DNA from 3 places in the Allobosea sp. TBD101 genome. Region 2 is predicted to be linked to each of the others. Evidence: predicted binding sites of a transcription regulator. Region 2 holds the regulator's gene; each other region holds the start of a gene.
What was found. The regulator LexA, encoded in region 2, represses DNA repair genes until DNA is damaged. The targets are predictions, from matches to a motif close to TGTTCNNNNTGTGTTCNG.
Positions count from the first base shown of each region.

Region 1 (2,262 bases), 1.5 Mb from region 2:
CATCATCAGGGCGCCGCCGGTCAGGATGCCCTTCCACCACAGCACTGTGCCGCTGATCAGTGTCGAGACGCCAAAGAAGGCCTGCATGTTGGCCCGCGTCTTGTGCCGGTCGTTGCGCTGCGCACCGAGCCAAAACACCGCGAGCGGCATACCGCCGATCGAGGCCATGCCGTTGAACAATCCCGACAAAGCGCCCACCCCGAGCGAGAGCGGAATCGTCGGGCGCCCATGGTAGCGCCAGCCTGACGCCATCAGCGCCACCGCGGTCAGCACGAGCAGGGCGAGCACCCAGCGCATCGTCTCGCGATCGAGCCAGATCAAGAGCCAGATGCCGGCCGGCAGGGCGAGCGTCGCGGTCAGCAGCAGCGGCAGGATTTCGCGCCATTCCGCCGTTTTGGCACTGCGCGCCGCGATCGGCAGCGCGAAGGGCAGATCGATGAACCAGATCAGGCCGAGCGCCGCGACCGGCCCGAGCACGACCGAAGCCAGCGGCATGAACACCATGGCGAAGCCGAAGCCGGTGAAGCCGCGCACGAGCCCGCCCAATAGCGTCGCGGCCAGCAGGATGGCGATGCCATCGGCGCTGACGCCCGGCATGAAGGAAGACAGGATCGAGGACATGGAGCCGGCACAAGGAGAAAAGCGAGGCGGACCATGCCCGCGGGCCGACAGCAAGAACAACTTTCCTTTTTGATGTCATCGATCAGGGGAATTCATCCCGCCCCGTCCCATCGCCCGTCTCGGCGCGGGACAAATCCGAAACATCCGCTAGGTTGAGCCCGTCATGGCACCTCCGATTCGCATCCTCGGCATTGATCCCGGCCTCCGGAAAACCGGCTGGGGCATCGTGATTTCGGAAGGGAGCAAGCTCTCCTTCGTCGCCTGCGGCTGCATCGAGAGCGACGGCGCCCTGTCGCTCGGCCAGCGCCTGCGGCAATTGCATGAAGGCCTGAACAAGGTCCTCGCTGCGCATCGCCCGCATGAGGCCGCCGTCGAGGAGACCTTCATCAACCGCGATCCGCAATCGGCGCTGAAGCTCGGCCAGGCCCGCGGCATCGCGCTGGTCGTCCCCGCCCTCGCGGGGCTCGATGTCGCGGAATATGCCGCCAACCTCGTCAAGAAGACCGTGGTCGGCGTCGGCCATGCCGACAAGAAGCAGGTCCAAGCGATGATCCGCGTGCTGCTGCCCAAGGCCGAGACCTCCTCGGCCGATGCGGCGGACGCGCTCGCTGTCGCGATCTGCCATGCCCAGCATCGCGGCATGAAGGCGCTGGTCGCGCAGATGAAGGCATCATGAGCCCCACGCTTCCGCTCGATATTTTTCGCGACACTCCCTCACGCGGGTCATCCCGGACGGAGCGAAGCAAAGACCCGGGATCCATTCCGGAACCTCGCCGAGACATGTTCCGGAATGGATCCCGGGTCTCCCTCCGGTCGCCCGGGATGACCCGTGGAGAAAATCGATGATCGGCAAGCTCAAGGGCCTGATCGATTCCTATGGCGAGGACCACGTCATCATCGACGTGCAGGGCGTCGGCTATGTCGTGCAGTGCTCGGCCCGCACGCTCCAGCGCCTGCCCCAGCCCGGCGAGGCGGCCGCGCTCTCGATCGAGACCCATGTCCGCGAGGATGCGATCCGCCTCTACGGCTTCATGTCCGACAATGAGCGTGACTGGTTCCGCCTGATGCAGGTCGTGCAGGGCGTCGGCGCCAAGGTCGCGCTCGCGATCCTCTCGACGCTCGATCCGGGTGGGCTCGCCACCGCCATCGCCACCAACGACAAGGCCGCCATCGCCCGCGCGCCCGGCGTCGGCCCCAAGCTGGCGCAACGCCTCTGCGCCGAGCTCAAGGACAAGGCTCCGGCCTTCGGCCATATCGATCCAGGCGTCGCCCAGCTCGCAGGCGCGCTCGAAGACCGGAAGCTGCCACAGCCGATCGCCGATGCCGTGTCGGCGCTCGCCAATCTCGGCTATCCTCAGGCGCAGGCTGTGGCCGCCGTGGCGGCTGCCGCCAAGGCCGCCGGCGATGGTGCCGGCACGGCCCAACTCATCAAGCTGGGCCTGAAGGAACTGGCGAAGTGAGCCAAGCGCCCGACGAGCTTCAATTGCGCGTCGTCACCGACAAGACCGAGCTTTGCCGCATCATGCTGGCGAGCTGGGGCTCGCATAGCATGATGATCGACCTGCACGTCTACGACGTAGCGGAGATCGATGCGCTCGGCCTGTTCGAGCCCTCCGGCAAGACGGCGGCGCTGGCAAGCTG
Region 1 is NZ_CM187543.1:1,623,661-1,625,922, reverse strand. It holds gene AC6RIC_RS07640 (TSUP family transporter) at 1-621, opposite strand, end outside; gene ruvC (crossover junction endodeoxyribonuclease RuvC) at 785-1,297, shown strand; gene ruvA (Holliday junction branch migration protein RuvA) at 1,464-2,081, shown strand; gene AC6RIC_RS07625 (GNAT family N-acetyltransferase) at 2,078-2,262, shown strand, end outside.
Region 1: ruvC (crossover junction endodeoxyribonuclease RuvC) is a predicted target of LexA. The motif match lies at 747-764, and genes of this name have one in related genera.

Region 2 (2,262 bases):
GGCCGGGCAAGCCGATGATGACCGGGCGGCTCGGCCGGATGGTCGTGGTCGGGCTGCCGGGCAATCCGGTCTCCTCGATCGTTTGCGGCCATCTCTTCGTGCTGCCCTTGATCGAGGCGCTGCTCGGCATTGCCGATGCCGATCGCGACCGCAGCATTCCCGCCATCCTCGGCCGCAACATGCCCGGCAATGACGAGCGCGAGGACTATCTGCGCTCGGAGCTCACGCTGACGCCGGAAGGCTGGGTCGCGACGCCCTTCGACCGGCAGGATTCCTCGATGCTTGGTACGCTCGCGCGGGCGCAGGCCCTGACGATTCGGCCTGCCCATGCCGCTCCCGCGAAGAAGGGTAATTCCTGCCGTATCCTGCCGCTGCGGTAGAGCGCGCGCTCTTTATTGCCCCCGCGACGTCATTCCGGGCAAGCGAAGCGCAGACCCGGAATCCATCGTAGAACGCCGCGCTCCATGATAGATTCCGGATCGGCGCCGCTGACGCGGCTTGTCCAGAATGACGGCGCGTTTTCCATACGGCTATCTCACGCTTCCGCCACGGCATAGCAGCTTGCGGAACACAAGCAGAACGCGTATGGTGTTCGTGCTTTGTTTCGAATCTGCGCTTTGAGGGGCTGGCGGCGACCATGCTGACACGCAAGCAACACGAACTCCTGCGCTTCATCCAGGAACGCTTGCGCGAAAGTGGCGTGCCGCCCTCCTTCGACGAAATGAAGGACGCGCTCGACCTGCGCTCGAAATCCGGCATCCATCGTCTCATCATGGCGCTGGAGGAGCGCGGCTTCATCCGCCGCCTGCCAAATCGGGCCCGCGCACTCGAAGTCATCAAGATGCCGGACGGGTTCGGCGCCCCGCAGCCGCGCCCGCGCTTCAGCCCGGCCGTCGTGCAGGGCGGTCTCGGCGCCCAGCCGAGCGTCGCCAAGCCCCGGCCAGCAGCGGTCGAGGACGACAGCCGGCATTCCATCGCCATTCCCGTCATGGGCCGGATCGCGGCGGGCACCCCGATCTCGGCGATCCAGAGCCGCAGTCACACCGTCTCGCTGCCGCCGGACATGCTCGGCTCCGGCGAGCATTACGCGCTCGAAGTCCGTGGCGATTCGATGGTGGAGGCCGGCATCCTCGACGGCGATACCGTCGTCATCCGCAAGCAGGACACGGCCAATACCGGCGATATCGTCGTCGCGCTGATCGACGACGAGGAGGCGACGCTGAAGCGCCTGCGCAAGCGTGGCTCCTCGATCGCGCTGGAAGCGGCCAATCCCGCTTATGAGACCCGCGTGCTCGGCCCCGACCGGGTCAAGATCCAGGGCCGCCTCGTCAACCTGATGCGACGCTACTGAAGGCGCTCGACATCGGCGTCGACCTCACTGTCGGAGGCTGATGCAGGCTGCACCGTTGCGGGCTGACCAACCGGCCGGGTTGCCACCTCTGCCGGGCGAGGCTCGCGCCGGCGGGTCCATGGACGGTCGGCTGCGGTCGGCTCCGAGGTTCGGCTGTTCCACCCGGTCGCCGTCCGGTAGAGCGAGGTCGCGCCGTCGCGTGATAGCGCCATCCGCTCGACCAGTCTGGCCTTGCAGGCCCCGCTCCAGGGAATGGCGGTGACGACGAGATCGGCGCGCAGGCAATCCTCGATGATCGCGAGACGCTCGCGCGTGTACGAGATCGTGCGCTTGTCGGTCGTCTGCGCGACGCAGGCCAACCGGTCGCAAGCAACACCGGCACGCAAAGTCGGATCATCGGGCGAGCGGCCGTCGCCATCGGCAGCAAGCCATTGCTGCAGGACGAAGCGACTGGGCTTGCCTGCGATGGCGAGGCGTCCGTCCAGCCCGCGGACGGCCAGCCCCGAGCCGTCGCGCTCGACCAGGATCTCCGGCCGCTCCGGCTCGCCGGCTATGACGACGCCGAAGACCAGCGGCACGGCCGCCAGCCAGCGCCAGGCCGTGGTCCAGAGCGTCAGCCAGAGCAGAGCCATCGCGAAACAGGCCAGCACGGCCGGGCCGAAGGCTGCGACCGTCACGGTGGAATGGTCGATGGTCGCGACCCAGTGCGCGACCTTGAGCACGACGTCGGAAGCCAACCCCATCAAGGCCCAGGCCGGCCAGTCCAGCCCGAACGGATAGGCCAGCACGCCGAACACCGCTGCCGGCATGACGAAAAGCGAGACGAAGGGCAGCGCCATGGCGTTGCCGAGCAGCCCAAACGGGTTGAAGGTCTGGAAGTGATAGGCGCCGAAGGGCGCGGTCGCCGCGGT
Region 2 is NZ_CM187543.1:3,144,442-3,146,703, forward strand. It holds gene AC6RIC_RS15415 (molybdopterin molybdotransferase MoeA) at 1-380, shown strand, start outside; gene lexA (transcriptional repressor LexA) at 638-1,351, shown strand; gene AC6RIC_RS15425 (ComEC/Rec2 family competence protein) at 1,345-2,262, opposite strand, start outside.

Region 3 (2,262 bases), 450 kb from region 2:
ACGACGCCGCCGAAATTGCCGGAATGGACGTCGCGGCTGGCATGGCGGCAGCGCAGGTCGAAGGAGACGACGCCGCGCGAGCCGAACTTGATCGAGGGCGCGCCGCTGGCATGGCGCGGGCCGTCGGCGGTGACGGCGAGGTCGGCCTTCAGCAGATGCGGGTTGGCGCGGACGAAGCCGGCGATGTTCGGGCTGCCGATCTCCTCTTCGCCCTCAAGCACGAGGATGACGTTGCAGGGCAATTCGCCATGGACCTTGAGGTGGGATTCGATCGCGAGGATCTGGGCGAAATGCTGGCCCTTGTTGTCGCCGACGCCGCGCGCATAGAGCCGGCCGTCGCGGATCGTCGGCTCGAAGGGCGGCGAGACCCATTTGTCGAGCGGGTCCGGCGGCTGCACGTCGTAATGGCCGTAGAGCAGCACGGTCGGCTTGCCCGGCGCCTTCTCCCAGCGCGCGACGACGACCGGATGGCCTTCGGTCGGGATCAGGCTGGTCTCGAGGCCGATCTCCGTGAGCATGTCGACGAGCAGCAGGCCGACCTCGGCGATACCGATATTCTCGGCGCTGATGCTGGGATGGCGCAGATACGCGATGAGGCGGTCGAGGAAGGCGCTGCGGTTGGTCTCGATATGGTCGAAGACCGCGGCGAGTGCGTCTGAGGAAGCCATAGCCAATGCCTGACAGGAGAGGAATCCGTGCCGCCCGCCGAGCGAGGGGCGCAAGCGGCGGCCGTGCGGCCACCGAAAGCAGCCTAGACGCGGGGCCTGTGGTGCTCAAGCGCGGGTAGGGCGGTCGCGGCGACTGGCAGCCTTGCGAATTTTGCTGGTCGGCTCGCTCCTTGTTAAGTTCTTGTTTTGTTCTATGATGCGATCATGCAGCTCGTTCTCGACCTTGACGGTGGGCGAGAGTTCCGGCCGCGAGAAGGCCGCCGCCCGCCCCGCTATTTCTTCGCGCTCCTCCCGGATGCGGAGGCTGGGCTGCAGATCGACCAGCTTGCGCGCGCTCTGCACTATCGTCTTCACCCTGGGAGGCCGCTGCGCGGTCCCGACAAGTATCATGTGACCCTGCGGGGGATCGCGGTCCCCGACGGCCCGTTCGGGCAGAGCATCGCGATGGCACGTCAGGTCGCCAAGACAATCCGGAAGACCTCCTTCGCTGTCATGTTCAATCAAGCGGCAAGCTTCGGTAAGCCTACGAACTACGCGTTTTCGCTGATGACATGTGAGGATTTGCCGGGCGCCAACGGCTTGTCCGGCACGCTCCTCGACGCCTTGCGACGCGCCGGGCTCAAGGTCGATGGGTCGAGCTTCCGGCCGCATGTGACGATGTTCTACGACCGGAAACGTCGGGAGCCGATCGATGTGCCGCCGCTGAGCTGGCAGGTGCGCGAGTTCGTCCTGATCGAGAGCATCGATAACAGGGAGTACGTGATTTTAGGCTCTTGGCCGCTGGACTGACTTCCATGCAGCCGTGCAAGGCCGGCTTGCGGCAATCGGGGTCGTGTCCCGTTGCTTTGGTCGCGGCCGGCTCTATCGTTCGCGGCCGAAGCCTCATCCGATTCAGACGGAGCCTCTCATGGCCGACTTGTCCGCTTTCCCGATCACAAGGCGCTGGCCCGCCGCGCATCCCGACCGCATCCAGCTCTATTCGCTGCCGACTCCGAACGGCGTGAAGGTCTCGATCGCGCTGGAGGAGCTGGAGCTGCCCTACGAGCCGCATCTCATCGATATCGGCAAGAACGAGACCTGGGGGCCGGAATTCCTGTCGCTGAATCCCAACGGCAAGATTCCGGCGATCATCGATCCCAACGGCCCGGACGGAAAGCCGTTCGGCCTGTGGGAATCCGGCGCGATCCTGCTCTATCTCGCCGAGAAGACCGGCAAGCTCCTGCCGAAGGACCCCGCCGCCCGCTACGAGACCATCCAGTGGGTGTTCTTCCAGATGGCGGCGATCGGCCCGATGTTCGGCCAGCTCGGCTTCTTCCATAAATTCGCCGGCCGCGAATATGAGGACAAGCGCCCGCGCGACCGTTATGCCAGCGAGAGCAAGCGCCTGCTCGGCGTGCTCGAGGACAGGCTGGCGAGCCGAACCTGGATCATGGGCGACGACTACAGCATCGCCGATATCGCGATCCTCGGCTGGGTCCGCAATCTCGTCGGCTTCTATGGCGCGGGCGAACTCGTCGACTATTCCAAGCTGACCCATGTGCCGATCTGGCTGGAGCGCTGCCTGTCGCGCCCCGCGGTCCAGCGCGGCCTCGAT
Region 3 is NZ_CM187543.1:2,696,421-2,698,682, forward strand. It holds gene AC6RIC_RS13200 (M20/M25/M40 family metallo-hydrolase) at 1-668, opposite strand, end outside; gene AC6RIC_RS13205 (2'-5' RNA ligase family protein) at 873-1,457, shown strand; gene AC6RIC_RS13210 (glutathione S-transferase N-terminal domain-containing protein) at 1,576-2,262, shown strand, end outside.
Region 3: AC6RIC_RS13205 (2'-5' RNA ligase family protein) is a predicted target of LexA. The motif match lies at 845-862, and genes of this name have one in related genera.